Regions from separate parts of the Exiguobacterium sp. s141 genome, predicted to be linked through region 1. Evidence: riboswitches for the same ligand, from Rfam matches in the RefSeq annotation. Region 1 holds a riboswitch; each other region holds the start of a gene.
The links. Region 1 has a riboswitch for S-adenosylmethionine ahead of KNP74_RS00545 (MetQ/NlpA family ABC transporter substrate-binding protein). Riboswitches for the same ligand answer to the same signal wherever they lie in the genome.
Positions count from the first base shown of each region.

Region 2: linked by a shared signal. The riboswitch ahead of metK (methionine adenosyltransferase) and the one ahead of KNP74_RS00545 (MetQ/NlpA family ABC transporter substrate-binding protein) in region 1 are both predicted to bind S-adenosylmethionine.
Region 3: linked by a shared signal. The riboswitch ahead of mtnK (S-methyl-5-thioribose kinase) and the one ahead of KNP74_RS00545 (MetQ/NlpA family ABC transporter substrate-binding protein) in region 1 are both predicted to bind S-adenosylmethionine.

Region 1 is NZ_JACSLJ010000001.1:92,465-103,269, forward strand. It holds gene KNP74_RS00495 (MalY/PatB family protein) at 1-998, opposite strand, end outside; gene KNP74_RS00500 (M48 family metallopeptidase) at 1,115-1,771, shown strand; gene KNP74_RS00505 (methyl-accepting chemotaxis protein) at 1,809-2,714, opposite strand; gene KNP74_RS00510 (hypothetical protein) at 3,025-3,324, opposite strand; gene KNP74_RS00515 (hypothetical protein) at 3,359-4,615, opposite strand; gene KNP74_RS00520 (hypothetical protein) at 4,627-5,919, opposite strand; gene KNP74_RS00525 (DUF302 domain-containing protein) at 6,025-6,408, opposite strand; gene KNP74_RS00530 (Spx/MgsR family RNA polymerase-binding regulatory protein) at 6,571-6,966, shown strand; gene KNP74_RS00535 (methionine ABC transporter permease) at 6,995-7,657, opposite strand; gene KNP74_RS00540 (methionine ABC transporter ATP-binding protein) at 7,629-8,663, opposite strand; gene KNP74_RS00545 (MetQ/NlpA family ABC transporter substrate-binding protein) at 8,673-9,494, opposite strand; SAM riboswitch class I at 9,568-9,672, opposite strand; gene KNP74_RS00550 (iron-containing alcohol dehydrogenase family protein) at 9,713-10,729, opposite strand; gene KNP74_RS00555 (aminotransferase class I/II-fold pyridoxal phosphate-dependent enzyme) at 10,726-10,805, opposite strand, start outside.
Region 2 is NZ_JACSLJ010000001.1:517,701-528,505, forward strand. It holds gene KNP74_RS02665 (MDR family MFS transporter) at 1-151, opposite strand, end outside; gene mnmL (tRNA modification radical SAM protein MnmL/YtqA) at 328-1,305, shown strand; gene mnmM (tRNA 5-(aminomethyl)-2-thiouridylate-methyltransferase MnmM) at 1,259-1,831, shown strand; gene KNP74_RS02680 (alpha/beta fold hydrolase) at 1,864-2,580, opposite strand; gene KNP74_RS02685 (GNAT family N-acetyltransferase) at 2,671-3,141, opposite strand; gene KNP74_RS02690 (hypothetical protein) at 3,306-3,833, shown strand; gene metK (methionine adenosyltransferase) at 3,877-5,085, opposite strand; SAM riboswitch class I at 5,216-5,335, opposite strand; gene pckA (phosphoenolpyruvate carboxykinase (ATP)) at 5,649-7,220, shown strand; gene KNP74_RS02705 (alpha/beta hydrolase family protein) at 7,254-8,012, opposite strand; gene ytkD (RNA deprotection pyrophosphohydrolase) at 7,993-8,466, opposite strand; gene KNP74_RS02715 (glucose-6-phosphate isomerase) at 8,565-9,917, opposite strand; gene KNP74_RS02720 (iron-containing alcohol dehydrogenase) at 10,024-10,805, opposite strand, start outside.
Region 3 is NZ_JACSLJ010000006.1:15,439-26,243, forward strand. It holds gene KNP74_RS12100 (VOC family protein) at 1-24, opposite strand, end outside; gene KNP74_RS12105 (GNAT family N-acetyltransferase) at 104-589, shown strand; gene KNP74_RS12110 (ABC transporter permease) at 599-1,600, opposite strand; gene KNP74_RS12115 (sugar ABC transporter ATP-binding protein) at 1,602-2,975, opposite strand; gene KNP74_RS12120 (sugar ABC transporter substrate-binding protein) at 2,975-4,051, opposite strand; gene mtnA (S-methyl-5-thioribose-1-phosphate isomerase) at 4,044-5,078, opposite strand; gene mtnK (S-methyl-5-thioribose kinase) at 5,075-6,226, opposite strand; SAM riboswitch class I at 6,308-6,410, opposite strand; SAM riboswitch class I at 6,615-6,716, shown strand; gene KNP74_RS12135 (2,3-diketo-5-methylthiopentyl-1-phosphate enolase) at 6,786-7,943, shown strand; gene KNP74_RS12140 (2-hydroxy-3-keto-5-methylthiopentenyl-1-phosphate phosphatase) at 7,940-8,590, shown strand; gene KNP74_RS12145 (methylthioribulose 1-phosphate dehydratase) at 8,587-9,204, shown strand; gene KNP74_RS12150 (1,2-dihydroxy-3-keto-5-methylthiopentene dioxygenase) at 9,218-9,751, shown strand; gene KNP74_RS12155 (TerC family protein) at 9,789-10,622, opposite strand.

The DNA of each region.
Region 1 (10,805 bases):
GGTTCCAGGTCGAGCGCTGCGAAGTCGATCCAGAGGAGATAACTCGCCTCGGGCAGGAACGTCTTCAATTGAGGCAGTTCCTCATTGAACCGATTGACGAGATATGTCGCCTGCTCCTCGAGTTCGGCCGTCAACTGGTCGAGCCAACGCTCGGCCCGCGAATCCGTATAGGCCGCGATGATGGCCGTGTTCGCGAACGGTGTCGGCAGCACGTGGTGTTTGTTTTGGACTTGGGTGATCCGCTTCCGCATCGCACCGTCCGGACAGATGATGTATGACGCGAATAATCCGGCGATATTGAACGCCTTCGATGGTGCACTCACCGTGATGACATTGTCATCGAGCCGGTTGAGGGCGGTGTGCCGTTGTGACGGATAGGTCAAGTCGGCATGAATCTCATCCGCGACGAGGATGACGTCATGACGACGCGCCAGTTCGACGACTTGCTTCAGCTCGGACTCGGTCCATACCCGTCCGACCGGATTGTGCGGCGAGCAGAGCAAGAACAGCTTCGCCTTGCGCATCTGTGTATCGAGCGCATCAAAGTCCATCTCGTAACGACCATCGACTTGACGGAGCGGCGCGTCCAGCAGCTCCCGCTTCAACCCGGTCACAAGTTCATGGAACGGCGGATAGACGGGCGATTGGATGACGACCCCGTCCCCTTCCTCCGTCAACGCCTCGACGATATGTGTCAATCCTGGTACGACACCGTTCGAGAACAGGACGTGATCGGCATCGACCTTCAGCTTGTGACGGCGCCCATACCAGGAACTCACGGCAGCCTGCGCGTCTCTCGAGAACAGCGTATACCCGAACTCCCCGGTCGCGGCCCGTGCCGCGAGCGCCTCTGAGATGGACGGTGCCGTGCGGATATCGATGTCAGCGACCCAGAGCGGTAAGACGTCGTCCTTTAGACGGAACCAACGGTCGAGACCGTCCCATTTCACTGAATCCGTTCCCGTCCGATCAAGCGATTGATGTAAGATTGATTTCATGTTCATCCCTCCTATCTCTACTGTAACAAAAAAAGAGCGTGCGAGTCCGCAAAACGGTGGCGGATTCGGGACGCGTCAGCTATAATCGACCGAGATACTTCAAGGAGGTGAATCCGATGACCGTGACCGTCATCCGCCATAAACGCCGGAAACGGGCAGCCTTTTTCGTCACACCGGACGGGATCGAGCTGCGGATTCCGGCAAGGCTCCCGAACCGGGTCGTCGAGGCGATTTTAACAGATCATGCCGAGTGGATTGCGGAACGCATCGCGACATTACCGAAGCGTGACCTCTTGCCCGACGACAGGTTGCTCCTGTACGGGGAAACGTTGCCGCTTGTGAAACGCGATGCTGAGACCGGATTTCGCTTCGATGGGGAAAAATTCTATTGTCCGCTCGCGTGGGGCGAGTCGTCGCTACGGGAAGCGTACGAGGCTTGGCTCCGAGAGCATGCGCTCGCCCACGTCACCGAACGTGCACCCCACTACGAACGATTGCTCGGTGTGAGGGCGAAGCGGATTCGCATCGGTAACCAAAAGACGCGTTGGGGGTCGTGCAGTTCAACTGGGACGATTTCCATCAACGTCCGGCTCATGCTCGCCCCGAAAGAAGTGATGGATTACGTCATCGCCCACGAATGGACCCACCTCGTCCACTTTGACCACTCGAACGCGTTCTGGTCGACGCTCGCTTCGGTCTATCCGGATGTCACCGGCGCGATGGCCTGGTTGAGACAGCATGGCCATACGCTGCAAATCAAAAAAACCAATTGAACGTGTCCCTCGTACAGGGCACGTCCGATTGGTTTTTTTAGATGGCGGACGTGAACCGCTCGGCTGTTCCGTTCAGCGATTCGGCCGACTGTTCGATATGCACGAACCGCTCGAGCGTCTGTTCCATGATGCGCACACTCTCTTGAATATCCGTACTGGAGCGAGAGACACCGTCAACAATCGAGACGAGTTCTTTATTCATCCCGTCCGTGTTCGCGCGCACTTCGATGACGGCACGTTCGACGAGACGTGACAAGTTCCGCACCTCGGTCGCGACGACGTTGAAACCGAGACCATGTTCACCTGCTCGCGCGGCCTCGATGGCGGCGTTGAGCGACAACAGGTTCGTCTGGGCGGCGATCTCTTTGATTGTACTGGCGATCTTCGTGATCTCGGCAGCCTGCTCCTGCAAGTTAGCGAGCGTCTTTAAATTCTGATTTGAGTCCGCGTCGAGGCGTTCGATTGTCCGCTTCAACTGTTGACTCTCCTCCATGCCACGCCGGGCACGGTCGTCAAGGTTTTCTGCCATGTCACGGAACGAGCGCGCATATTCCTCGATCGTCTGTTGCCGACTCGTGATATCGGAGGCGATTTTGACGACGCCGACGACCTCGTCCTGTTCATAGATCGGCATATACGTCGCCTCGAGCCATATCGAATCACCCCGGGCGTCGATTCGCTCGATTTTGTCGGCCGAGCTGAAGCCGTCGAACAATTTGTTCCAAAACGCTTGATAGTCTGGGCTGCTGACGAAACTCGGGGCACAGAACAAATGATGGTGCATCCCGATCATTTCATCACGCTTGTATTTCATCGTCTTGGCGAACAGGTCGTTCACATCGACGACGCGTCGCTGACGGTCGAATCGAATCATCGCCACGTTGGCCTCGAGGGCACGGAGCACGTCAGGGGATGAGAGACTAGCCGTTGTTGTCAGTTCCATTCCGATTATTCCTACCTTCTTTTCTCGATTTCCTTTAGTGCTTTCTTCCTGGAATGTAGCGGAATTCTAGTGTACCTTGTGCGAAAAGTCCTGAATAGCATCGGTTTTTGAAATCGAGTCAATATCTTGAATTTGAAGTGTTTTCCAATTGTTCTCTCTGACGATGGTCATCAAAAAAAGGCCCATGCCAGGCACGGACCCTTGATTATTCCGATTCCTTGAAAATGGCTTGCAACAACGTGACTTGTGCGGCGTTAAGTTCACCGCGGCTATCCTTTGGATTGATGCCACCCATCATCTGTTCTTCGTACTAAATCCCGAAGTCGAGCGAACGCTCGGGCGCATCGTCCGGCGTATAGACGAACGTCGCTCTCACATCCGGGTCCCGCTCGATTGGAACGGGTTGGTCTTCCCATTCAACCTCATCCGTCGTTCGATCAAGCTGAGTAATCGTCTCAGCGTCGGTAATGGTGCGTATGGGTCCATAGGCACCATCCGTGTTTAACGTCTGATAGTCGATGCGAGACGGATCCAAGTCTTCCTCGCTACTGGCACAACCGCCAAGAAGCAGTCCCATACAGATGACACATCCTGACAACATGCGTTTCAACAGTGCATCCCTCCTCGATTTACGTCCAATCCATTCATTCGAACGCCTGCGGGAACAGCTGTTGGAACGTCTCCGCCCCGGCGCTCGACAGTTTGAACACTTTCCCGGTCTTCACGTCCTTCACATAGACATCGACTTTTTTCGACCGTTGCTGATAACTGACTTCGAACTGTTGACCGAGATTCCCACGCCACAGCGTCAAATACTTATAGTCTTTCGTCTCACCACTCTTCGTCGACGGGCGCGCGGTCTCGATGGCTTCGACCAACTGGTCATAAGCTTTGCCGCTCACGTTTACAGCATCAGGGTAAGGGAGCGGGACTTCCCGGTGATACGGATACTGATGGAGGTAAGCGACCGCTATCTCGTCTTGATCTGCAGAAACGGTCAAGAGAGGGCTCGTTCGATAGCGCATCGACACGGTTTTTGTTACGTTTTGTCCGTCCACGTCAATCGTGACGTCATATAGCGGATAGGCTGTCATCGGTTCCATCGTGCCACCGTTATGGATTCGACGGAAGGTTAAACTGTCAGCCCCGTTGAGCAAATCGGCATCTTGTAAAATGGAGGAGGAATAGCGAGCCTTGTCTCCACCATAAGACTGGAGCAGATGAGGCATGTTCGTGGCCTTATCTCGTCCTAATGCGATAAACACATCGGACGGTCTAAGGTTCGGCAAAAAGTGGAAAGATGGGGTAAAGTAGCCCCCTTCTTCAATCCCAATCTCGACCGTGCCACTAAATCCAGGCGAAATCCTCATAAGTGTGACCGGATACGGTTCGATGTCTTGTTCATTGTCATAGAAGGCGTCCGGCTTATGTAACGCAGCCCGTTCATTTTCGGTCGCGATATAGACGGTCGGAAGAGCAGACATTTCAGTTCCGACCTCGTCTTTCAAGTAGGCAGGTCTTTCTGCAAGCTCGACGGCCCGATACCCTTCCATCCCGTCCATCCGGTCTGATTTACAGAGCGCATAGATTGTATCCCCCTCGACATAGGTCACTTCATTAAAACTATATCCATAATAGTCATCATTCATAAGCGGGGCCCGGGTCGCATACGCCATTCCAAGCACGGAAAACGTCTCTCCATTCAGTTCGGACAGGGGTTCACCGTCTTCACATTGGTTCAATATGGCTTCGGCATCCACTACAGGCTCCTGACTGTTCATCGTAACCCGCTCGGCCTGCCAATGTTCCTCGATATGACCATAACGGACGACGTCAATATCTTCCGAGCAGCCTGCCGTCAACCACAACAGTGACAATGTCATTAGCGTTCGTTTCTTCATGTTCAAGCCACTCATTTCTTCTTCAAATCCGGGAAATAGGACAAGAACGTCTCGGCCCCTTCGCTCGTCAGTTTGTACGTCTCCTCAGTCACTCGGTCGGTCACGTAAACGTCCAGCTTCTTCGAGCGCTGTTTATATGTCACCTCAAATTCTTGACCTTTAAGCCCGTCGACGATTGTGAGGTACGGATACTCCCCTGCATCGCCCGAGCGGTTGGTCGGCTCAGCGCCGTCGATTGCTTGAATCAGGTCGTCCATCTCGTTCCCAGACGCACGCAACACGGTCGGATACGTCAAAATCGATTCGTTGTTGAACGGTTTCTCGTGTAGGTAAATCAGTGGACCGCTCACAGTCGGCATATACTGCTCGTCCGGATTGTCCTTGAGCGCCTTTTGTTCGGAAGTCGTCAACAGTTCCTTGGCACGATATGTGATGGTCACCATCTCGGTCACCGGCTTTCCTTCACGGGTATAATTGAACTCGTACAGTGGATAGGACTTGTCGGGCAACAGTTCCGATTGGAGCGGCAGGCGTTTGACTGTCAACTCCTCATATAACCGTTCTTCATTCAACGGGTCGACGATTTCATCTATCGGACTCACCGAGAAAAACAGGTCCGCGAGATTCATCAACACATATGGTTTCTGTTCTTCAGGATGATATCCGATTGCGACTTTAATCTCGTCCATATGCGCCATCGTCGGGTCGAACATCACCAACGGAAATTGGACCGGTCGATCTCCAATCGTCAATTCCATCTCGCCGTGGACGGCCGGTGTGAACGTGACGAGGGTATCAAGAAAAGGTTCGACAGCATTACTCGGATCCATTAATTCATCCGCATCGAGGAATGTTGCTTCGGCGCTCTCACCAGCAGGTTCGATGAACGGGATTCGCTGTATGTGGTTCCCTTTCTCAGTATTGACGAAGTGAGGGAACGCATCGATGACCTCGGCTTGGAAACGTTCCGAGAGCACGTCACGACAAAGCACATAATGCTCATCCCCTTTTATGTAGGTCACCGCTTTATAGGCATACTCTTCGCCGGTGTCTGTCATCGGATGGCGATTCGCAATGACCGTATCGTAAACCGTCAAGTCTCCCTTCAATTCAGTCGTCAATTTCCCGGTACAGGCCTGTAGCGTCTCACCGACCGCCTCAATCTCCTCAGGTTGTTCGAGTGAATACTTACTGACAGTCCAATGTGCGTTGACGTACGACAAGTTGACGACGTCTGGCTTTTCCTCCCTGCATCCGACCAATAACCCGGTGGATAACACAAGTAAACCGACTAACTTTTTCAAAACATCCGCCCCTTACCATCTGTTTGTACCAATTTTACCATTATATGACTTTAGGTGGGAATACGAAAAACCCGTCCACTTTCATGGACGGGATACGTGTATCAATTAGACGGCTTGATCAATCGCACGCGTCAATCGCGTCTCGACGTCACGGGCCACAGTTTGAAGCGATTCATCCTCAATCAGTTCGATCAGTTTCGTCGGCTTCGGCATCCCGACATGGGTCGCCCCGTCCTTTGTGAACACGGCAAGCTTACATGGGAGGAAATACCCGCCTTCTCGGTGCGCCGTGATGACTTTCTTCGCCTCTTTCGGATTGCATACCTCAAGGATACGATAGTCCCCCTCAATTGGCTGGCCTTTCTCTTCAAGCGTCTCACTCAAATTGAAGTCCCAGAGCACCCCGAACTCTTCTTCTTTGAGCGTCGTTTTCAGCTTCTCGACGACCGCTTCGACCGTCTGATCGGTCTTGACCGTATAATCAAACATGTGAATCCCTCCTCGATTGTAGTCTCTCTCGTCATGTACCCGAACTGAGGATCAACAAATCGTGAAAAAAGTATATGTGATTTGAAACATATTCGACGTCCATTACGTATGGATGAGAGAAAATAAAGAAGTCCAACCTTACGTAAAGGAGAAGTGGTTGCCGTGACGGTCACCGTATTCACACATACAAGCTGCAGTTCTTCCCGTAAGACGCTCGATTGGTTACGTGAACAGAATATCCCGTTCATCGAGAAGAAATTGACGGACCAAGGGATGTCGTTCAACGAGTTCAAAGACATGCTCCGCCTCACCGAGAACGGGACGACCGACCTGTTGTCCGTCCAAAAGAGTGTATACAAACAAGCGGCGGATCAACTTGACGAGATGTCGCTCCGTGAGCTGTACAGCTTCGTGGCATCGCATCCCCAGATTTTGAAGAGTCCGATCGTTGTCGATGATAATCGGATTCAAATCGGGTTCAGCGAGAAAGAGATTCGCACATTCATCCCGCGCCATGACCGCATCGCCGAATTGAAACGATTGCTCGACAACAAGTAAGAGCCCTGCCGAAGCAGAGCTCTTTTTGTTATGCCTTCTTGAGCCGGGCCGCCAAGCGGTTGCCGAATGACTGAATCGATTGGACGAGCAGAATCAAGACGAAGATGGTCACATACATGACCTCCGGCTCGAAGCGGAGATGCCCGTACTGATAGGCGATATCGCCGAGTCCACCGGCCCCGACGAGTCCGGCCATCGCGGTCGCCCCGATCAAACCGATCGTCGCGATCGTCAAACCGAGCACGATCGAGGAGCGGGCCTCCCGAATCAATACGTACCAGATGATTTTCCGGGTCGAGATGCCCATCGCCTCATACGCCTCGACGACGCCGCGGTCGACCTCGAGCAGCGCCGACTCCATGAGTCGCGCGATATACGGGGCCGTGAACACGATTAGCGGTAACAGCACGCCTTGGACGCCGATCGTCGTTCCCATGATGAAGCGGGTGAACGGGAGGATGAAGAACAAGAGGATGATGAACGGGATCGAACGGACGACGTTGATGACACTCGATAAGATGCCGTAGAAATAACGGTTGGCGAGCCGGCCGTTCGGTCGCGTCAAGACGAGCAGCGTCCCGAGCGGCAGTCCGATCAACGTCGAGATGACGAGCGCGATGCCGGTCATCGTGAGCGTCTGAATCGTCCCCGTCCAAATCAAGTCACCCCAATTTTCCCAAAACTGAAGCATGGTTCGTCACCTCCTTCACTTTCACACCGCTCGCCTCTAAGAAACGGACGGCTTGGTCGGTCTGGGCCTCATCGCCGTCCAAATGGACGAGCAGATTACCGACGAGACCACCTTTCAACTTTTTGATGCCGCCCCCGATGATGTTCGGCAGTAAGCCGAACCGTTTCGTCAATTGGGCGAGCACGGCCTGTTCACTTTGATGGCCGATGAACGACAAGTTGACGAGCGTCCCGTGCGTGCTCAATTCGTCGACGACCTCTTTTGGGACATCGAGGTTCGTTTTCAAGAATTTGCGCGTCGTCGCATGCTGCGGGTCCGAGAACACGTCGAGCACATCCCCTTCCTCGATGATCCGGCCGGCCTCGATGACGGCGACCCGGTCACAGATGCGCTCGATGACTTCCATCTCGTGTGTGATCAAGAAAATCGTCAGCCCGAGCTCGCGATTGATGTCGAGCAACAGGTCGAGAATCGACTCGGTCGTCTCCGGGTCGAGCGCGCTCGTCGCCTCGTCGCTAAGCAGGATGTCCGGTTCGTGTGCGAGGGCGCGGGCGATGGCGACACGTTGCTTCTGTCCGCCCGACAATTGCTCCGGGTAATGTTTCCGATGGTCGGTCAATCCGACGATGTCGAGATACTTTTCGACACGCTCCCGGATCATGCGCTTATCAAGCCCCTCGAGACGGAGCGGGATGGCGACGTTCTCTTCGACGGTCGCCGTCTTGAGCAGGTTGTAATGTTGGAAGATCATTCCGATTCGATGGCGGAGTTTTGAGAGCCCACGTTTGTCGAGCTTCGTGATGTCCTGTCCTTCGATCTCGACCTGGCCCGACGTCGGGCGTTCGAGCAGGTTGATCATGCGGATGAGCGTGCTCTTGCCGGCCCCGCTTCGACCGATGATGCCGAAGATTTCGCCTTTCTCGATCGTGAGCGAGACGTCATCGAGTGCGGTGACGGCACCTTTGTTCACCGTGAACGTCTTCGTGATTCCTTTAAGTGCGATCATAGGTCCTCCTTAAAACGCCGGGACGATTGAGCCGTTGAACGTCTCTTCGATGAACGTCCGGACCTCGTCCGAGTGATAGTACGATTTGAGTGTCTCGACGACTTCGTCATCCTTGTTATCGGTGCGGACGACGACGTAGTTCGGATACGGGTTGTCGACCGTGTCTTCGTGGAACAAGGCGTCCTCATTGATCGACAGGCCGGCACCCATCGCGAAGTTCGTATTGATGGCAGCGAGTGCGACTTCCGGGAGCTGGGTCGGGAGCTGCGACGCCTCGAGTTCGATGAATTCAAGGTTGAGCGGGTTCTCGGCGATATCACGTTTCGTCGCCTTGTCCGTCAATCCTTCCTTCAGCGTGATTAGTCCCGCTGTCTCATAGAGACGGAGCGCGCGTAGCTCGTTCGCCGGGTCGTTCGGGACGGCGACCTTGTCACCTTCTTTCAAGTCCTCGATGTCGGTCAATTTCTCTGAGTAGAGACCCATCGGGAAAGCGACGGTCTTGAACACGTCGTCGATTTTATAGCCTTTATCGGACTTTTGCAGTTCTAGGAATGAGAGCGTCTGATAACTGTTCACGTCGAGGCTACCCTCGGCGAGCGCCGTGTTCGGCGTATTATAGTCGTTGAACACTTTGATATCGAGTTCGAGGCCGTCTTCGGCCGCGAGTTCTTTCACTTTCTCGGCGATCTGTTGGTGCGGCCCGCCCGTGACGCCGATCGTGAGCGACTCCGTGCTGAGCGCCTCGCTCGCGTCCGATTGTCCGCATGCCGAGAGCGCGATGGCGGCGAGTAGTGATGTCCCTGCAAGTACTGTTTTCTGTTTGAAGTTCATCTGTTTTTCCTCCTCCAAAATGAAAGCCCGCTACTCATTCAGAGTGGCGGGCACGACAAGTCAAAGTCGGACACGCTCATCTCCCAGACGATATCGTCTGTTGGAATTAGCACCATGATCATTACGATCTGGTTGCCGGGTTTCACAGGGCCAGTCCCTCCACCACTCTTGATAAGCAATCGGTCTATTAAGTTGTTATCATCTTACTTTTAATTCTTTTAATTGTAAATAGAAAATTGTAAATTTTCAAAAATTATTTTCAAAAAGTCTTTATCGAGTGGTTCCGGCAACTGTTGCAGTTCGGTTTCCATCATGACGGAGTCGACCAGTACCGGGATGTCGCCCGACCCGACCCCGAGCGCCTCGAGCGTCGTCGGTGCACCGAACCGTTTCAACCAGGCCTCCAAATACGGAGCATCGGCCGAGCGACGCAACCGCTCCTGGATGATTAGGCCGAAGCCGACCTTGTCTCCATGCAAGAAAGAGTGGGTCGACTCGAAGCGGCTGAGCGCATTATGGACCGCATGGCCCACGGCGACGCGTGTCCCGGCGTCACCAAATCCACCGACGGCGCCACCGATGGCGAGCACGTGATCGACCGCGAAGCGGACGTCGTCACTATACGACTCAAAAGCGTGCTCGCTCAATTCAAGTTCGACGAGACGCCCGCACTGCTCGGCCAAGACGAGTCCGGTGTTGACGCCGGCGTCAGCTGAGCTGTCACCACTCAAATAACGGGCCTCGTAAAACTTCGCGACCGTGTCGATGACACCGGCCCGAAAGTATTCATATGGTGAGCGTGAGATGACCCGTGAGTCAACGATGACCCGTTCGATGACGACGCGGAACATGTCGTAGCGGTCGTAGCTCCCGTCCTCCTGATAGACGACGCTGAGCGGTGTGAACGCCGCACAGTTCGAGGCGAGCGTTGGAACGACGATGAGCGGGACGTTCCGTTGATAGGCGACGAGTTTGGCCGTATCGACGAGCTTGCCGCCTCCGACGGCGATTAACACGTCGGCGTCCAACGGTTTGAGCCGTTTGACTTCCGAGTCCGTGCACTCCCCGCTGAACCTTGTTGCCGGATAGTCCGCGATGGCCGGAAAGATGGCTCGGACGACGTCATACCCGTTCTGACCGTGCAGGACGTGGGCACGTCGGCCGTCGACTAAGTCATCAAGACGGTCGAGCGCGTCATCGGCGTGGTCATATTCAAGGACGGCCTGACGAATCATGCGCGCACCTCCTCATAGGCGGCAAACAACCGCTCGATTCGTTCGACGGCCTCGTCAATCTTCGGTTCCGGTGAGA
Region 2 (10,805 bases), 430 kb from region 1:
CGAGGAGGGCAATCCCTGCGAGCGTCATCGATTCGCCTAAATATCCATTTATATAGAGCGTGTTAAATGGCCATAAAAAAGACGCCGCCGTTGTATTGAGCGCCATCGCAATGACCAAAATCCATACCGAAATCGGCATTTTATTGTTCATACCAGTTACTCCTTTCATTCCCGTTTAACGATAAAAATTCGGCACGACGGCCGAATCAAGAATAAGTCCTTCTCCAAGCTAACGGAACGCCCCATAACTGTCAAGAAAAATTACTTATTATGAAGTAAACACGAGGAGGTCTTGTGATAGCATGAGCAAAGAAGGAGAGGATATTCATGCAACATCCATTTGGTGATGCCAGATACCACAAATTAAATGAAGCATATCGCCGTGAGTTCGGCGGGAAAGTATTCAAGGTACCGCTCGACGGCGGTTTCACTTGTCCGAACCGGGACGGGCTCGTCTCGAAGGGCGGCTGTACGTTCTGTTCGGACGACGGCAGCGGTGACTTTGCCGGCAACGCCTGCGATCCGATCCCGGTCCAATTTGCCGAAGTGAAGGCACGGTTGCATCGGAAGTGGAAAGAAGCCCGCTACATCGCTTACTTCCAAGCGTTCAGCAACACGTATGCCCCCGTCGCCCGGCTCCGGGAATTGTTCGAGCCTGCCCTTAAAGAGGAAGGTGTCGTCGGTCTATCGATCGCGACCCGACCAGACTGTCTGCCGGACGACGTCGTCGACTATCTCGCCGAGTTGAATGAGCGGACGTCCCTCACGATCGAACTCGGCCTACAGACGATTCACGATGTGACAGCGAAAAAAATCAATCGTGGCCATGACTACAAGACGTTCCTCGAAGGTCTCGCCAAGCTCCGCCGACGCAATATAAACGTGGTTGTCCATATCATTAACGGTCTCCCTGGCGAGACGACAGAGATGATGCTCGACACGGCGCGAGAAGTTGCTAAAATGGACATACAAGGAATCAAGATCCATTTGCTCCACGTCTTGAAGCACACGCCGCTCGCCCGTCAGTACGAAAAAGGATTGCTCGAGCTCATGGACGAGACGACTTACGTCTCCCTCGTCTGCGACCAGCTTGAGACGTTACCGCCCGAGATCGTCATCCATCGGTTGACCGGTGACGGGCCACCGGATCTGTTGATCGGTCCGACGTGGAGCCGGCACAAGATGGCCGTCTTGAACGCCATCGATGCCGAACTGGTGCGTCGTGATTCCTTCCAAGGAAAAAAGAAGGATGAGAGCCATGGGATTAATGAGAGTCTTACCGTTCGCGAAGTACCTACTCCGTGAACACGTCACACCTGGTGCCGTCGCCATCGATATGACGGCCGGCAACGGGCACGATACATTGTTTTTAGCCGAACTCGTCGAGGCGACGGGACACGTCTACGCGTTTGATGTCCAAGCAGCGGCGGTCGAGGCGACACGCATTCGCATCGAGGAAGCAGCATTGACGGACCGCGTCACTGTCATCCACGACAGCCACGACACCGTCCGAGAAATTGTAGCGGACGAGACACGCCCGATCACAGCCGCCGTGTTCAACCTCGGTTATTTACCGGGAAGCGACAAGTCGGTCACGACGACGGGCAATACGACCATCGACGCCCTCGAGCAACTGCTCGACGTCATGGCCGTCGGTGGTGTCATCGTCGTCGTCATCTATCATGGCCATGATAGCGGCAAAATCGAGCGCGACGAGGTGCTCGCCTACGTCGAGGCACTCGATCAAAAGCGGGCCGGCGTCCTCCGTTACGGCTTCATCAATCAAATCAATCATCCCCCGTTTATCGTGGCGATTGAAAAACGTGCATGAAAACAGGCGACTCGAGCGAGTCGCCTGTTTTGTCATTCTCGAATCAATTCATAAAACGTGATGAGCGTCTCCGCGAACTTCGTGTTCAGTCGTTCATAGCCGAAATGCGGGAAGCCTTCGAGCCGGCGGATGTACACTTGATCGCCGCCGATTTTTCGACAGACGTTGAGCGTCAGTTTCACATCGGCGAAGCGGTCGTCCGGCGCATAGAAGCAAGCGAGTGGAAGGCGCGGCAAATGTTTCTTCTCTTCTTGATGCTCGACGATCTCTTCCTCGATTTCCCGGTATTGCCCGTACGTGATCTCACCGAAGCGGGACGACTCTTCGCCTGCACCCATGAACGTCATCATGCCGAGCGGCAAATCCGGACGGAAACGGTCGACCGCACTCGCGACGACTTGTTTCAATCCGCCGATTTGGCGGGACGGATGCCAATCGAACAAGGGTGAGATATACGTCAAACTGCCGAGCGGCACATCGTATTCCTGGAGCAATCGGTTCGTTAACAATGCCCCGAGACTGAAGGCGATGACGTGAATCGGCAGTTTGTACTGGCTCGCCTCGCGTAGCGTGTTCTTGATTAACAGCTTATGGTCTTCCGCGGTCAAACCGACCGTCTGTCCGGTCACGACGAGAACTTCATATTCGTCACGTAACCGTCCTAAAAACGCCTCGCTCAAGCGCGACGTGAACTGGAGCGGATAGACGATCACGATGACCCCTTTTCGTGATTCTTCTTCGTATGTCATACTGTCACCTCATTTTATTATGTCCATGTTTTTATACTAACAAAAAACATCAGCCGAGACTGATGTTTGTCAGAAAATCCGTCTAGGGTCTTAGCTCGGGTCATAGCGCAAATGAATCAGTTCCATCGGTTGGTCGTACACTTCCTCTTGAATCCGATTCAATTCGATGAACGCCTCATGGTTCAAAAAGGCGATCGCCTGCTCGTTCGAACTCTCGACGTACAGTTCGATCGGTTGAACTTTACGTTCGCGCAGATGAGACAATAAGGCCGTTCCGAGACCTTGTCGGTGATGGGTCGGATGAAGATAGAGTCGGAGCACTTCCCACGTATCCCCGCGGTCGATCGCATGATAGAACCCGATGACGTCGCCTTCGGCTTCACCGACAATGAACAACTGCTCTTTCGCCTCCTCGCTTGAACTGATGGCGCGGACGATCTCTTCTTGCTGATAAGCCCGTTCCATTACTTTTGAACGAACCTCGTCTTGTTCACTGACCGTTGCGAGCGCAATATCGCGGATGGTGGCGGCATCTTCTGGTACGGCTTCCCTGATCTTCATAACGGCATCCCCCTTTTGGCCAATCTAGTAGTATCATTCCCCATCAGCAAAAAAATATCCTGCCCGCTCATTACTTTTTGATGTCGAAATGAAGGAAGACGTTATTTTCCATTTTGACTCGGGTATAAGAGTATCAATGCCAACTTACAAAAAGGAGTGTTACTATGGAACCGAAACTACAACATGATCCAAAACTAGAGCAAGCCAACAATCCAAATCGTCAGTTTGACCAAGCAAATGCAGGTGGCCCTAAAATCACCGTCGTGACCGGGATGCTCCTCGGCGCCCTCGTCGGCGGTCTGCTCGCCTTACTTAGCACGTCGAACCGTGAGAACACGAAACAATCGTTCTCGAGCGCGAAATCGTCGGTCGGCGGTCTCGTCGATACAGTCAAACAAGACCCAGCCGGAAAGGCCTCACAAGTCATCGACCAAGTGAAATCGGCTTCTGGAATCATCCAAGAAGTTGCCACTGACGTTCAAAACGTATACGAGAAAGTCGCTGGTGAAGTCGACACGGTCAAAGAAGACGTGAACAAAGTCGTCGGCACTGCGCAAGAAGCGAAGTCAGATCTTCAATCGATCGGCGAGAAAGTCGTCGATGCGAAAGATACGGCGCTCGGGCAAGAAACTTCATCCGACACGTCATCAAGCAATAACGAATCATCGAATGACAACAAAACACAAGCCTAACAAAAAAAACGACCTTTCGCTGAGAAAGGTCGTTTTTACTGTCTTATGCGAAGCGTTTCGCGCCTTCTTCAAGCACTGCCGCTTTATCCGTTTGCTCCCATGGGAGTTCAACGTCTGTACGACCGAAGTGGCCGTAAGCTGCTGTCTGCTTGTAGATTGGACGGCGAAGGTCGAGCATCTTGATGATGCCGGCCGGACGGAGGTCGAAGTTCTCGCGAACGAGTTCGACGAGCTCAGTCTCGCTCAATTTGCCTGTGCCGAACGTGTCGACTGCGATCGATACCGGGTGGGCAACGCCAATCGCGTAAGCAAGTTGAACTTCTGCTTTGTCAGCAAGTCCCGCTGCAACGAGGTTTTTCGCTACGTAACGAGCCGCGTACGCCGCTGAACGGTCAACTTTGGTTGGGTCTTTACCTGAGAACGCGCCGCCGCCGTGGCGAGCGTAACCACCGTACGTATCGACGATGATTTTACGTCCTGTAAGGCCTGCATCCCCTTGTGGTCCACCGATGACGAAACGGCCAGTCGGGTTGATGAAGTATTTTGTATCCGCGTCGATGAGTTCAGACGGGATGACCGCGTCGATGACGTGCTCTTTCAAATCAGCTTGGATTTGTTCGAGTGTGATGTCTTCGGCGTGTTGCGTCGAGATGACGATTGTGTCGATGCGAACTGGGTTGTTCGCTTCGTCGTATTCGACCGTCACTTGTGTCTTACCATCAGGACGAAGGTAAGCGAGCGTGCCGTTCTTACGAACTTCTGCCAAACGACGTGACAATTTGTGCGCGAGTGAAATCGGGAGCGGCATGAGTTCTGGTGTCTCTTTTGTTGCGTAACCGAACATGAGACCTTGGTCACCAGCGCCGATCGCATCGATTTCTTCTTCAGTCATTTGTCCTTCACGAGCTTCAAGCGCTTGGTCGACACCTTGGGCGATGTCTACCGATTGCTCATCAATCGATGTGAGGACAGCACAAGTCTCTGCATCAAAACCATATTTTGCACGTGTGTAGCCGATCTCACGAACTGTTTCACGAACAACTTTCGGGATATCCACGTAAGTTGATGTTGTGATCTCACCTGCTACGAGCACGAGACCTGTCGTGACAGATGTCTCAGCCGCAACGCGGGCGTTTGGATCTTCAGATAAAATCGCATCCAAAATCGCATCTGAGATTTGGTCACAAATTTTATCCGGATGTCCTTCCGTGACGGACTCCGAAGTGAAAAGTCGACGGTTCAAGTTTGCCATTTCGAAAAACCTCCTATAATAAGGGTGATGTGTGGACGGTACTCGTTCCCCTTACGCGTTGCTTTGGGACGGTAATGAAAAAAACCTTTCGCCATGTTCAATGGGAAAGGTTGAATCGTTCTTCCTTACCCTCTTATCGTTCGAAGCTTGCGCTTCGCTTCAGGATAGCACCTTTTCCGAATAACAATGACAAATCGGACGGTTGCTGGGCTTCGTAGGGCCTTGTTCCCTCCACCGCTCAGAATAAGAGTATCCGTTACGAAGACCATCATATAAATGACACCCCGTTCTGTCAAGCGTATCGACTGAATTCGTAAAACTTTTCACGAACTCGCAATAGTTATGTTTGTGAAATATCAAACATTTTTTTGTCGGTTTTCGATTTTGTACTATGACCTGGTACAGAATATGTTAGAATGACAGTGTAAGAAAGCGCTTACTTTAAAGGGTAAAAAGGCTTGTTTTTGATTAGTATGTCACATATAATAAAAACGTCATACTAATAAAACGCGGAAGTATGCGGATTTCATCCACATCTATTTAGGGGAAAGGTGGGATTCAGGATGGCGACAACGCTCCTGAAAATCGAAGAATTAATTAAAGGTGCCGACATGATGCGGAACTTAACGGTTCCAGAATTGGTGGAAGAAGCCATTCGCAACGGGGAAGGCGTACTGACGAAAGACGGGGCTTTATCGGTCAGTACAGGTAAATTCACAGGACGGTCACCGAAAGACAAATTCGTCGTGCAAGATGAAGTCAGCAATCATTTAGTAGACTGGGGTCCGGTCAACCAACCGATCGCAGAAGAGAAGTTCACGGCACTGCTCAATAAAGTGCTCACGCATCTCGAGACGAAAGACAAGCTCTATTATCTCGAGGCGTCTGCCGGGGCTGACGAGCATTATACGCTTCCAGTGCGGGCCATCACAGAATACGCGTGGCACAACTTGTTCGCGAAACAGTTGTTCTTGCGCGAATGGCCGACACAAGGTGCCTTTGATCCGTTCACGGTCATCTATGCACCGAGCTATAAGGCCGATCCGGAAGTCGACGGGACGAACTCCGAAACGTTCATTCTCGTCTCATTCGCCAAACGGACCATTCTGATCGGGGGAACAGAATACGGCGGCGAAATTAAAAAATCGATTTTCTCAGTCATGAACTTCCTGTTACCGGAACAGCACGTCTTGTCGATGCATTGCTCGGCGAACGTATCGGATGCCGGCGAGACGGCTCTCTTCTTCGGGCTATCAGGTACCGGAAAGACGACGCTATCGGCCGACACAGAACGTCATTTAATCGGGGACGACGAGCATGGTTGGTCTCCTGACGGCGTCTTCAACATTGAAGGCGGTTGCTACGCGAAGACGATCAACTTGTCGCGTGAGAACGAACCTCAAATCTACGATGCTATTCGATTTGGCTCGTTGATTGAGAACGTCGTCTTGGACGAGGAACGGGCGCCAGACTACAAGAACATCTCACTCACTGAGAACACACGGGCAGCCTACCCGATTCAATTTATCGATAACGCGATGCTTCCGTCACGAGCCGGGCATCCGAACACGATCGTCTTCTTGACGGCCGACGCGTACGGCGTCCTGCCTCCAATCAGCAAATTGACGAAGGAACAGGCGATGTATCACTTCTTGTCAGGCTATACGTCGAAGCTAGCCGGCACGGAGCGCGGCGTGACGGAGCCGCAGGCGACCTTCTCGACATGTTTCGGGTCACCGTTCTTGCCGCTCGCACCGGAACGCTACGCCGACATGCTCGGCACGTTGATCGAGAAACATGACGTCGACGTCTATCTCGTCAATACCGGTTGGACCGGCGGAGCTTACGGCGAAGGATCGCGGATGAAGCTCGCCTATACACGGGCGATGGTGAACGCGGCCGTCAACGGGAAACTCCGTGACGTCGAGACGACGCGCCATGACATCTTCAACGTCGAGATTCCACGCCACATCGACGGGGTGCCAGACGACGTGCTCAACCCACGGGGCACATGGAAAGACGGGGCCCGCTACGACGCCGAGGCGGCAGCGCTCGCCCGTAAGTTCCAAGACAACTTCAAACGATTCACGAAAGCGAGTGAGGCGGTCGTCGCGGCCGGCCCAATCATCGTTTAATAAAAAATGACTAGCGCCTGGTTTAGGCGCTAGTCATTTTTTTGGTGCGACGGCTAACATCCAGTCCATCGCCTCATCGGTCGTCTTCCACTTTTCCCAAAACGGGAGTTGATGAGCGAACGGGACGATCCAAAGTTCGGCCCGCTCCCCCATCCGTTCGGCCACGGCTGTCGCATGGCGGAGCCGCACTTGCTCGTCGTCTGTCCCGTGAATCAATAACGTCGGGGCCTCCCAGTCCTTGTAGAGGGGTGAACGCTCCACGTACGCCTCACGAGCCGCTTCCGGGTCACCCCCGGTCATACGGCGGAGCATTTTCCGCATCGAGCGTTGCTCTTCGTACGTCCATTCCAAATTGGTGACACCCGCCCATGAGGTCACGGACGTGAGCGGCCGCTCCGCGGCGAGCGACAACGCCATCATGCCCCCGCGCGAGAAGCCAAGGGCATGAATGAGCGTATCCGTTCGATGGACGCGATCATAAAGAGACAAGACATCCTCTAAATCGGCCCCGCCGAAGTCTTCTTTCCCGCTCCCCCCATGGTTACCACGGTAAACAGGCGCCACGACGTGGAAGCCTTTGGCCGCGAACTGCATCAACCGAGGCAAGCGCACGTCCCCGATGCGTCCTGTTCCGCCGCGCAAATAAAACAGGACGTGCCCGTTCGGTCGCGTCGGCGTGATCGTATAGGCGACGACATCCTCACCATCGCGCGTAGCGTACCAGCCACGGTGGACCGCATAACCGGCATATGGAGGGAGGACCTCGATCCGGTCAAACCATTCGTTTTTCATGGAGCACCTTCATCGTTTCCGGGAGCACCCGGTCTTTCATCATGAAACTGTACCGGTTGTTCCGGAGCAGATTCGTTGGCAGTTCCTTCATGAGAACCGCGCCGTCGGTCTCGTCAACGGCCGGATGGTCATCGAAGCGCTCGATCTCGGCGAAGTAAATATTTTTGATGACCGTGTCCCCGCGCCCGAGCACGCGGTATTGTCCGAGATAGTGCAGCGTCTTCACGACACCGCCCGTTTCTTCATACACTTCCCGAATCGCGGCATCATCCTCATGTTCGCCGGGCTCAACTTTTCCACCCGGAAACTCGAGTCCGCGTTGCTTATGCTTCGTCAGCACCCATTGATTCTCATAGCGGGCGACGACCCAGACGTGGAGCGGCGTATCCGAAAATGGATAGTGCGCGAAGCTCAACTCGACTTTATTGTGATAGTAGTCCGTGAATGTCAACATAGTCCATCCCTTTCTTTCCCCTGTCTACTCTCACTTTACCTTGTCTTCCCCCAGTTTCAAACAAAAAAATAGGCCCGCCGGAGCGGACCTACTCAAAATTATTGGTTCAAGCGCTTTTCAAGCTCAGCTTTTTGTTCTTCGTAACCTGGTTTTCCAAGCAACGCGAACATGTTCGCTTTATACGCTTCGACGCCCGGTTGGTTGAACGGGTTCACCCCGAGAATGTATCCGCTCATCGCGCATGCCTTCTCGAAGAAGTAGAACAAGTAACCGAGGTGGTACGGCGTCATCTCTGGCAATTCGACAACGAGGTTCGGTACTTCTCCGTCCGTGTGGGCAAGGAGTGTTCCTTCAGCCGCTTTGTCGTTCACGAATTGGATCGTTTCGCCAGCGAGGAAGTTCAAGCCGTCGAGGTCTTGCGCGTCTTCTGGCACGTTCATCGCGTGACGGACGTTCGTGACACGGATGACCGTCTCGAACAAGTCACGACGACCTTCTTGGATGTATTGTCCCATCGAGTGGAGGTCGGTTGAGAAGTCGACAGCCGCCGGGAAGATCCCTTTGTTGTCTTTTCCTTCTGATTCGCCGTAAAGCTGTTTCCACCACTCCGACACGTAGTGCAGGGCCGGTTCGTAGTTGACGAGCAACTCGATCGACTTGCCTTTCGCATACAAGGCGTTACGGACGACCGCATATTGGTACGCCTCGTTCTCAGAGAGTTCTGGTGACGAATAGGCGTTTTGTGCGTCGCGTGCACCTTCCATGAGGGCGTCGATATCGATCCCTGCCGCAGCGATCGGAAGGAGTCCGACCGGTGTAAGGACCGAGAAGCGGCCGCCGACGTCATCCGGGATGACGAACGTTTCGTAGCCTTCCGCATCCGCAAGCGTCTTCAAGGCGCCACGGGCACGGTCTGTCGTCGCATAAATGCGCTCACGAGCACCGTCTTGACCGTACTTGTCTTCCATGAACTGTTTCAAGACACGGAACGCGATCGCCGGTTCTGTCGTCGTTCCCGATTTCGAGATGACGTTGACCGAGACGTCTTTGCCTTCGAGCACCTGGAGCAACTCCGTCAAATAAGTTGACGAGATGTTGTGACCGGCGAAGAAGACTTGTGGCGCGTTGCGCTCTTCTTTCGACAATACGTTGAAGAATGAATGTTGGAGCATCTCGATGGCCGCGCGTGCGCCGAGGTATGATCCACCGATCCCGACGACGACGAGGACGTCCGAGTTCTCACGGATTCGTTCCGCGGCCGCTTTGATGCGGGCAAACTCATCCGTATCGTAGTTTGTTGGGAGATCGACCCACCCAAGGAAATCGCTACCTGCCCCGCTGCGGTCATGGATGACCGAATGCATTGCTTTCACGGTTTCTTGCAATTGATCGACTTCATGTTCCCCGACGAAAGACAGGGCGTTTGAATAATCGAAACGTACAGTTGACATATCATTTCCTCCTTTAAATCGCTCCTTGATGAGCCATACATGACCCATCATAAACGGAAACGTCGGATTCGTTCAATCATTATTGCAAAATAGGCATCAAATCGCCTTATTTGCTCAACTCAAGAATCGCTGCCACGTCTTCACGTTCGAGTGTGCGGAAGCGACCGAACGCCCCGCGTTTCATCGCCGAATCCAAGATGGCGTCGAACGTCGACTCGTCGATGTCATAGTCACGGAGCGAGTTTGGCGCGCCGAGCTCATCGAAGAAGGCACGAACGGCTGCAATCGTACGCTTCGCCGTTTCCAAGTCCGTGTCAGCCGGTTCGACGTTGAACACTTCTGTGCCTAAGCGTGCGAAACGTGCTGCATTGTCTTCATCGAGTACATGTTCCATCCAGCGCGGGAACAGGATCGCGAGTCCGCCTGCATGCGGGATGTCATGGACAGCCGAGACCGCATGTTCGATGTTGTGCGATGCCCAGTCGCCCGAGGCACCCATTTGAAGCACACCGTTCAAGGCGATCGTACCTGAGAACAAGATGATGGCGCGCAAGTCGACATTTTCTAAATCGTCGACGAGTTTCGGTGCCGATTCGACGACCGCTTTCAACACGCCTTCCGTCATCCGCTCTTGAACCGGCGCATGGTTCGGGTGGAAGTACTGCTCGAAACAGTGACTCATCATGTCGACGATGCCGTAAATCGTTTGGTCTTTTGGCACTGATACCGTGTAACGTGGGTCGAGGATCGAGAACGTCGGATAGACGAGCGGGTGACCCCAGCCGTACTTCTCTTGTGTCTCCCAGTTCGTGATGACCGAACCTGAGTTCATCTCAGAACCGGTCGCCGCGAGCGTGAGCACCGTACCGAACGGGATCGCTTCCGTCG
Region 3 (10,805 bases), on a different contig from region 1:
AATCATATCTAGCTTGATTCCCATGTGATCACCTCATTTTCCAAGTTGGTGGTGCTATGATGAGTGTAGCACTACATCCTGCTCGTGAAACGAGGAAATTCAAATGACCCATCAATTCGCTGTCCTGACCCAGCCACAGGCGGAAACAATCGCCTACACATGGCACTACGAAGGCGATTATGCGTTTTACAATATGGCGGCCGACAAAGACGATTTAGCCGAATTTTTAGACGTCGAACAGCGCGGACAGTCGGTGTTCGCCATCACGTCTGACGGTGCACTCGTCGGGTTCGTGAGCGTCACGCAAACGGATGCTGAAACGGTCGATATCGGTCTCGGCATGAAGCCCGATTTGACCGGGAACGGGAGCGGACGGACGTTCGTCACATCGATTCTCGACTTCGTCAAAGCGACTTACTCATCGCATCGCATCACCTTGTCCGTCGCCGCCTTCAACGCGCGGGCGATTCGTGTCTATGAGACGTGCGGGTTCAAGCAGACCGGTTCGTTTCAACAACCGACGAACGGGAGCACGTTCAATTTTATTCAGATGGAACGTCAAGAAAGTCCTCAGAACCAACCGTTCTGAGGACTTTTCCTATGTGAGCTGTTTCTTTTGGATGTATGACAAGCCGAGCGCCGCAATCAAAATTGTGCCTTTGACGATGTCTTGTGCGTAATACGGCACGTCCCACATCGTCAGTCCGTTCAACAAAATCCCAATCAAGACGGCACCGATTAACGTACCTACGACGTTCGGTCGTCCGGTCCCGAAGACGGCGTAACCGATATAGGCGGCTGCGACAGCGTCCATGAGGAGCGGTGCTCCGGCCGATACTTGTCCGGTACCGATGCGCGACGCCAAGATGATGCCGCCGATGGCTGCGAACAGACCACTCAACACATACGCGTACAGCTTGATGCGCGTGACGGCGATGCCGGAGCGGCGGGCCGCCTCGACGTTCGAGCCGACGTAATAAAACTCGCGTCCCGTCTTCGAATACGTCAAAAATAGATGGGCTCCGGCGAAGAAGAGAATCATCAAGATGGCGACGAACGGGACAGGTCCGATTGAACCTTGGCCGATGAAGAGGAACGACGGGATAAAACGTCCCGGTGCCGTCCCTCCTTCAATCGGCATGTTGTCGTAGATTGAAAAACCTTTCGTATACGTCAATTGGACCCCGTTGATGACGTACATGATGGCGAGCGTCGCGAGCAAATCCGGTAACCGAAACTTGATTGTCACGAGCGCGTTCAACAGTCCGACGAGCACGCCGAGGGCAATCGGGACGAGCAAAGCGACGAGCAGTTCTTGACTATGTAATACGAGACTCGACGCCGCACCGATTGTCGCGAGGCTCGCCGTTGAGCCGACCGATAAGTCGAACCCGCCGACGATGAGCGAGAACGTCACTCCGAGGGCGAGCAGCGAGACGATCGATACGGACTTGATGATGTCGCTGAAGTTCGCGTACGTCAAAAACTGGTCGTTCGTCACGCCGAAGACGGCGATGAGTGCGAGAATCGCGAACAACGTCCCGTATTGACCGATGCCGCTGAAGCGTTTCGTGCGTTGTTTGATGACGAGTTGGGCCATGTTAAACCCCTCCTTTCTGTTGCCAACGGCCGCGGTCGAGCCAAAGCGTCCGGTTGGCGATCAATTCTAGTTCATGCGGTTCACTCGACGTAAAGATGACAGTCTTTCCACTTTTCGCGAGGCGGGTGACGAGTTCATAAATATCCCGTTTCGCCGTCACGTCGACGCCTTTCGTCGGTTCGTCGAGCAGATAGACGTCCCGGTCCTCGAGGAGCCATTTGCTGAGGACAACTTTTTGTTGATTCCCCCCGCTCAGCTCTCGGACCGGTTGCCCGACCTGGTCGTATTTCACACGGAGCGAGGCCAAGACGCGCGTGACTGCGTTCGCCTTCCCTTCGATCGCGAGGACGTTCCGTTCAATCGAATCGTCGAGGAAGAGTCCCTGTTTCCGGCGTTCTTCCGGTACGAGGGCGAACCCGGACCGGACCGCCTGACGCGGTTCTCGAATCTTGATTGGTTTTCCGTCCAACGTCATCTGTTGTTCAACGCCGGAGAGACCGAATAGCGCCTCGATCAACTCCGTCTTCCCGCTCCCGGTAACACCGCCGATGCCGACGACTTCGCCTTTATACGCCGTGAACGGCAAACTCGTCCCGAACGCCGGTAACGTGAGCTCTGCCTGAATCCGCATCTCGGTTTCCGGAACGGCTTTCTCTACCGCTTCTGCCATGTCAGATCCGCTCAAATACGTATGGATATCCCGTTCTGACAACGCCTGAAACGGCCCTTCATAGGCGATACGGCCATCCCGGAGGAACGTCGTCGTCGTGGTGACGCGCGACAGTTCGTCCGACCGATGCGTGATGAGAAGAATGCCGACACCTTCCTCTGCGAGCGACTGCAATAACGTGAGCAGTGACGTCGCATCTTCCGTCGACAAGGCGGCCGTCGGTTCGTCGAGCAAGAGGTAGGCCGCATCACTCGCGAGCGCCCGGGCAATCAAGACACGTTGTTTGACGCTGAGCGGGAATCGTCCGACCGGTTCGGTCACGTCAATCTCTAGTCCGACACGTTCCAAGTAGGTGGCCGCTCGCTGTTTTAGTTCACGAGGACGAATCCGTTCGACCGCCTGCCACGGCACGACGTTTTCATAAATCGGTAAATCGAGATAGAGGGCGTCATCGACTTCTTGCGACACCGTGATGATCCCACGGCGTATCGCCTCGGCCGGTGTGAATGTGACCGGTGTCTCGTCGAGCTCGATCGTCCCGGATGTGGGGATGATGGCGCCACTCAACAGCTTCACGAGCGTGCTCTTCCCGGCCCCGTTCAACCCAAGCAAGCCATGAATCTCGCCACGGCGGAGCGTGAAGCTGACGTCGTCGAGCACCGTGACATCACCATAGCGTTTCGTGACGCGTTCAAGCCGTAACATCAGTCCGTCCCTTTCATCCAGTCCGACCAGGCCGCGTCTGATGCGCCCCAGTTCGGGACGTATTGACCGAGGTCGTCCATCGTTACTTTCTCGTCCGGCAAGACGTCGCGGTCGACGAGATATGGGTCGACCGAATGAATCGACGGCGTCTCTTCACCAGCTAATTTTTGATACGCGTAACGGACTTGAATCCGTCCGATTTCAGCCGGATCGGTCGCCGCCGTCACTTTCCACGGGCTACCGTCCTCTTGCATGAGCTGCAAATCTTCATCGCTCAAATCAATCCCATAGACGGCGATCTCATCGCGTCCGGCCTGTTTGATGGCACGGCTCGCACCCTTAGCGAACTCGTCCCACATCGCGAACACGGCATCAATCTCACCTTCCGGATACTTCTTCAAAATTGCTTCCATCTGGCTCTGTGTGTCGAGCGCCGTATTGTTCGTCGCCGAACCAAACTTGGCGACTTCTGTGATACCCGGGTAACGCTTCAAGAACGCATCATAAATCGTGTGGCGACGTTCCATCGGTGTGAAGCCACCAACCCAAATCGTGACGATTTTGCCTTCACCGTCCAAATCTTCGGCGAGTGCCTTGAGTGAACGCCAAGCGAGCGAATAGTCGTCTTGGTCGATGATGGTCACGCCTTCGTTCGTCAAATCGTTGTCGAACGCGACGACTTTGATGCCTTTATCGAGCGCGCGTTGGACCGGTTCTTTCAACGCATCGGCACGGCCATGGTCGATCAAGATGACATCGACGCCTTGCGTCGTCGCCGTATCGACATAGCTCGCCATCTTCGACAGGTCGTTGTCGGCGTTGTACACTTTCACGTTGCCGCCGAACGATTCGACTTGTTCCGTCACCCCGTTGATATACTGCGACGAGAACGTCCCGATCGACATCTGCATGATCAGGGCGACATCGATATCTTTCGGAAGTGTGGCATTCGAGACCGAGACGGGTTTCGTCTCCGGTGTCTTCTCAGCCGGCTTCGATGGGGCCGCTTGTTCGTTCGTGCAACCGACGAGCGCCAAGACGAATGTGAATAGTAAAATTAATAGTTTTTTAGACATGAATTGTTCCCCCTACATGATGTGTGATGGCAGTCTCTGTCGGCTCGAACACACCCGCCTCGGTGATGAGTCCGGTGATGAGGTCCGGTGGGGTGACGTCGAACGCCGGATTGAAGACGGTGATGCCGACGGGTGCCGTCGGTTGACCACCGATATGTGTCACTTCTGACGGGTTCCGCTCCTCGATTTCAATCGTGTCATCCGCCGTCAAATCGAACGTCGAATGCGGCGCCGCGACATAGAACGGAATGCCGTAATGTTTGGCAAGGACGGCGAGCTGCAACGTCCCAATTTTATTGGCGACGTGACCCGTCCGTGTGATACGGTCAGCTCCAACGATGATGGCGTCGACTCGTTTTGACTGAATCGTCCAAGCCGCCATATTGTCGGTGATGAGCGTCACGTCGATATCGGCCCGGTCGAGTTCCCAGACAGTGAGGCGTGCCCCTTGCAGGAGCGGCCGCGTCTCACAGGCGAAGACGTTGAAAGATACGCCCTGTTCTTTTCCGACGTAAAACGGCGCGAGCGCTGTGCCGTATCGCGATGTCGCGATGGCACCGGCGTTGCAGATTGTCAACACGTTCCCCCCGGCCGGCAACACCGTCAGCGCATGCTCGCCGATGGCCCGATATGTATCGACGTCCCGGTCGTACAAAGCGATGGCGCGGCGTTTGATTTCCTCGGCAATCGCCTCAAAGTCGTCCCCGACATTTAAATCAAGGAGCGATTCGATCACGTTTTGCAGATTGACCGCCGTCGGTCTTGTCGCAATCAAGCGGCGTCCAACGAGGTCGAGTCGACGGGTGAAGTCCGGGTCGTCGACTAACCGGCCTGCCTCTTTGGCGAGGACGAACGCCCCGAAGTAAGCGATGGCCGGGGCACCACGGACTTGGAGCGTCTCGATGGCATGTTCGGCCTGTTCGAGCGTCTCGATTGTCACGTAACGCTCTTCATGTGGTAACAACGTCTGATCCAATAGGATGAGTTCGTCCGTTTGCGAATTAAAGCGGATGTTTTGGACCGTCATACGCGCACCCCCGACAAAAGCGTCACCAAGTCGTCAATCGATTCGACGCTGTGGCGTTCTTTAATGAGCGCCGTCCCGAGGGCAAGCGCGTCACGTTTTCGTTCGAGCCGCGTCGCTTCCGGCAACGTCTCGAGATCGGCGACACCGGCGAGTCCGACGGCACGGCGAATGAGTTCGCAACCGGCATAGCCGATCGTGTCGCTGAAGATTGTCCGCAACAATTCGTCGACGAAACCGTCCGTATTGAACGGCTCGACAGCGCGCTCAAAGTTGGCCCGGAACGTCTTCTCGAACGTCTCCCACACCGTCAAGACGTCCGTGAAACGTTCGAAGCGTTTGAGCGGGTCATGGAACGTCGACAGCGTCAAATGGGCGATAATTTGGCCCAAATCAAAGCCGAACGGTCCGTAAAATGCGAACTCTGGATCGATGATTTTCGTCTCTTGTTGGGTCGCGAAGATGCTGCCTGTATGTAGGTCACCGTGCAGAAGCGCCTCATGTTTCGTGACAAATCCGACTTTCAGTTTCGTCACCTCGACCTTGAGCGCCTGGTCTTGCCAAAGGCGTTCGACATCTTCTCGAAGCGCCGCCTCGATGTTGTTCGACTCCGCGTCTTTGAACGGGTCGGTGAAGATGAGCTTCTCGGTGATGTCACACAGTTCCGGGTTGTAATAGTCACGTTCAATCCGCTTCTTCGCGATCGGGCCGGCCGCATAATCCGACGTCGCGAACAGCGTCTCGCCTAAAAATTCACCGACATGACGCGCGAGTTCCGGATAGCTCTCCCCTTTCAAATAACCGGTGCGGACAATCTCATAATCAGACAGATCTTCTAAAATCGTGTAGGCGAGCGTCCGGTCGCTACCGAGGACGTCCGGGACGAAACGCGGCGCCACGTTCGCAAACTCACGGAGTGCCAACTGTTCAATCCATGCCCGTTCGAGTGTAAGCGGCCAGCTCTCACCGACGACTTTAGCGTATGGGAGCGCCTGTTTGACGATTAGGCGCTGTTCGCCTTGGCGAATCCGAAACACGAGATTCAAATTGCCGTCCCCGATTTCCTCACACTCGGCGATTCCGTCTTGCAAGTATCCTAATTGACGGACGTGCTCGACAACAGACTGTTCTGTAAATGGTTGATATGACATGATGTTTTCCCCTTCCTGTACGTTGCCCACAAAAAAAGCCCCTTTCTCCGCGAGAAAGAGGCACAGCCAAAATGGTTGTTCCTCTCATCTGTCAGACATTCGTCTGGTGGATGTAGCACCGTGCCTAATGGTCGGTTGCTGCGGCGTCATCGGGCCAATTCCCTCTGCCAACTCGCGATAAGAGTGGTTTATTCGATTCGGTGAACTTATGTGATGAATATTACGGACTCGACGTCACAATTGTCAACGTCCTTTTCTCCGTGCCACTCGTCTTTTTTTGTGCATATATGGAAACAACTTCCCAAAATATTTTTTTTGGAAAAAAAGGAATTGACGACGTGACGAATCTGTGTAAAAATTCAATTAAATTTCACAACTTCAAATCACATTCTTATCAAGAGCAGACGGAGGGACGAGCCCGATGATGTCGCAGCAACCGACCAGAGATGGCACGGTGCTAATTCTTGCAGCGAAAGCTGAGAGATAAGAGTTCATTTTTTATGATGACCTCTTGCCTCGGCATGGGGTCATTTTTTGTTTGCCTGGAAGGAGGAACCATATGAGTATCACTGCCACATATGAAATCAAACGGACGGATGCGGTCGCAAGCATTGCCGACAAAATCGCCCTCGAGCTGACCGTCGGCACATGGACCGAGCTGCGTCATTTAGAGCAAGAGCAGTTACAGGCGTACCGGGGTGAGGTCGTATCGACCACCCATACGGAGACGACGAGCCGGTTCACGATCCGCTATCCGTTACATAATGTCAGCCCTGACTTTTCATCCATCTTGACGACGACGTTCGGGAAACTATCCCTCGACGATTCTATTCGGTTAATCGATTTGACGTTGCCCGAAACGCTCGCCCCTCATTTCAAAGGCGCCAAGTTCGGCGTCGACGGGATTCGCGAGTTGCTCGGTGTCCATGACCGTCCGCTCGTCATGAGCATCTTCAAAGGCGTCATCGGGCGTGACCTCGCGTTTCTCGAGCAGCAACTCCGCGATCAGTTCGCCGGCGGCATCGATATCGTCAAAGACGACGAGATTTTATACGACAATCCGCTCACGCCGTCGCTCGAACGGGCCCGGATCGGAGCGGCCGTCATTCAAGCGCACTTTGAGGCGACCGGGAAACGTGTCCTCTACGCCATCACGCTGAGCGGCCCTGTGTTCGGTCTTCGCGATCAGGCGCTCCGGCTGATCGAGGCCGGTGCGACGGCGCTCCTATTCAACGTCTATACGTACGGTCTTGACGCACTGCGCGAACTTGCGAACGACCCAGACATCCGTGTGCCGATTTTGGCCCACCCGGCCTTTGCCGGCGCCTTGACCGGGTCCATCAGTCATTCGCTCTTACTCGGTAAACTCCCACGTCTCGCCGGGGCCGATTTGACGCTCTTCCCGTCTCCATACGGTTCGCTCGCGACACCACGGGACGAGGCGTTCGCGATTCGTGACTTGAGCGCCGAACCGCATTGGTCGAAACCAATTTTACCGGTCCCGTCAGCCGGGATTCATCCGGGGCTTGTCGCCGATATCATTCGTGATTTCGGGACGGAGGTCGTCATCAACGCCGGCGGTGGCATTCATGGTCACCCGGACGGTGCAGCCGCCGGGGCCCGTGCTTTCCGCCAAGCCATCACTCACGTCCTCGGTCACACCGCAGGACAGACGGACGAACTCGATACCGCGTTAAAGGCGTGGGCGTCACGATGACGGTCCACATCCTGTGCGACTTCGATGGGACGATCACGGCGGAAGACAATATCATCGCGTTGATGAAAGCGTTCGCCCCGCCGGCTTGGGTCGAGTTGAAAGATGCGGTCCTCGAGCAACGGATTTCAATCCGCTCCGGCGTCGGTCAACTGTTTCAACTATTGCCGAGCGAGGCCGCCCCGGCTTACCACGATTATTTGTTGGAGCGGATCACGCTCCGCCAAGGGTTCCCATCATTTTTAGAACAGGTTCGGGCGCACGGTTGGAAGTTTGACGTCGTCAGCGGCGGGATGGACTTCTTCGTCCAGCCGGTCTTAGATGGTCACGTCGCCCCTGAGCATATCTACTGTAACGTCGCCGACTTCTCCGACGAGACGGTAACCGTCACGTGGCCGCACGCTTGTGACGAACAGTGTACGAACGATTGCGGCTGTTGCAAGCCGACGATTGCCCGCCGTATCGTCAATCCGAGTGACCGTTTAATCATCATCGGCGACTCGGTGACCGACTTCGAGGTCGCGAAGCGTGCCGACTTCGTCTACGCCCGGGGTCAACTCATCACGCTCTGCGAAGACGCAGGCATCCGTTACGCCCCGTTCGAGACGTTCGACGACATCACCCATCACTTGAAGGAGGTGCCCGTATGAGCCTTACGGCACGTTGGCTTGAACTGGCCGAGATTAAAGACGAACTCGCCGCCCGCGACTGGTTCCCCGGAACGAGTGGGAATTTGGCGATTCGCGTCTCTGACGACCCGCTCGAATTTCTCGTCACGGCGAGTGGACGCGATAAACGGAAACGAACGCCAGACGACTTTGTTCATGTCGATGCGGGCGGACGCTTAATCGGCGAACAGACAGGAAAACCATCCGCCGAGACGCTGCTACATGTCGAAGTGTTCAATCGGACGGATGCGACGTGTTCGCTCCATGTCCATACGGTCGACAATAATGTCATCTCCGAGCTCCATGCCGCTACCGGCGAAGTCGTCTTCACCGGTCAAGAAATCATCAAAGCGCTCGGCTTCTGGGACGAGGATGCGGTCGTCCGCGTACCGATTATCGAGAACCATGCGGACATTCCGACTCTTGCGGCCGCTTTCGCCCCTCACATTCACGCAAACGCCGGTGCCGTCCTCATTCGCAATCACGGCATCACCGTCTGGGGCGAGACCCCGGCCGCGGCCAAACGCTATTTAGAGGCTTACGAGTTCTTGTTCAGCTATACATTAAAACTACGCGCCCTAGGCGTCCATTCATAAGGAGGAACCAACCATGGCAACTGTCTATTTCCAACAAACCGAAGAGCGTTACGTCGATCAAACTGAAGTGAGCGCCTTTTTAGAGTCTCGCGGGATTTTATATGAGCAGTGGGACATCACGAAGCTACCGGAAAACCTGCAAGAGAACTATCAGTTGACGGACGAGGACAAACAAGCGATCTTGTCGACGTTCCGTGACGAGATTCGTGATGTATCGGAGCGCCGCGGCTATGAGACGGCAGACGTCATCTCATTGTCAGACGCGACGCCGAACTTGGACGAATTGCTCGTCAACTTCCAAAAGGAGCACCATCATACGGATGACGAGGTCCGCTTCATCGTCAGCGGCCATGGCATCTTCGCCATCGATGACGCCGAGCGTGGCTACTTCAACATCGAGCTCAACCCCGGCGACCTCATCTCGGTGCCGGTGAACACGCGCCACTACTTCACGCTCCAAGACGACCGCAAAGTCGTCGCCGTCCGCATCTTCGTGACGACAGAGGGCTGGGTGCCGATTTACGAGAAACAAGACGTGACCGCATGAAAAATGGTCTCTCGCTCAAAGGCGAGAGACCATTTTTTTAATGTTTGGCAGCGGCTGTCGGTTTTGAAGAGAACCAACCCCATACCGCGATCCCGACCATGACCGACCAGAAGAACACGGTCCACGCCGTCGAGTGGACGAAGCCGTCCGGAAGACCCATGAACGCGAACGGTGTACCGGCAATCAATTCCTTGAAGCCAGGGTGTTCAAGGACGAGCACCGTCAACTTCACACCGACCCAGCCGACGATGATGAAGGCGGCTGTCTCAAGTGTCGGACGTTGATGCAACAGCTTGACGAAAATTCGAGCAGCGAAACGCATCAAGATGACCCCGATGAGTCCACCTGTCAAGACGACGAAGAACTGACCAGAGTCGATCCCACCGATTTCACCGAGACCGAGCGGCGGCAAGCTGACCGCGAGCGCGACCGCTGCGAGAATTGAATCGACCGCGAAGGCGATATCAGCAAACTCGACTTTCGCAACCGTCAACCAGAACTCTTTCTTCGTGACCGGCTTCTCTGTGACAGCCGTCTCTTCTTTCGCCTCAGCAGCGAGATCTTGTTTCGGCTCCGTTTTACGAGCCTTATAGGTCATATACAGATGTCGTGCGCTCATTCCGATCAAGTAAAGCGCACCGAGCGCCTGGACTTGCCAGACGTTGATCAAGAATGAGATCAAGAACAAGGCGATGAAGCGGAAAACGAACGCTCCAAGTAATCCGTAAAATAGTGCCTTCTTCTGTTCTGTCCGCGGCAAGTGCTTGACCATGACCGCCAAGACGAGCGCGTTGTCTGCAGAAAGTAGCCCCTCGAGACCGACGAGTACGACGATGATCCAGGCGTACTGCAGAATTAACTGCCAATCCATTAAAAACATCCCCTTTTTTGTTGTGTTCCTTCATATTTAACAGTGATCTATTTTTTAAGTTCACAGGAACATTTTATTCCCGATTCATATCGAAATCAATCTTCTTTTCTTCAATTGCTGAAGTTTTTTTATTTATGAGGACATGCAAAGTGTTACTTCTACTGTTATTTTGCGATGATTTTA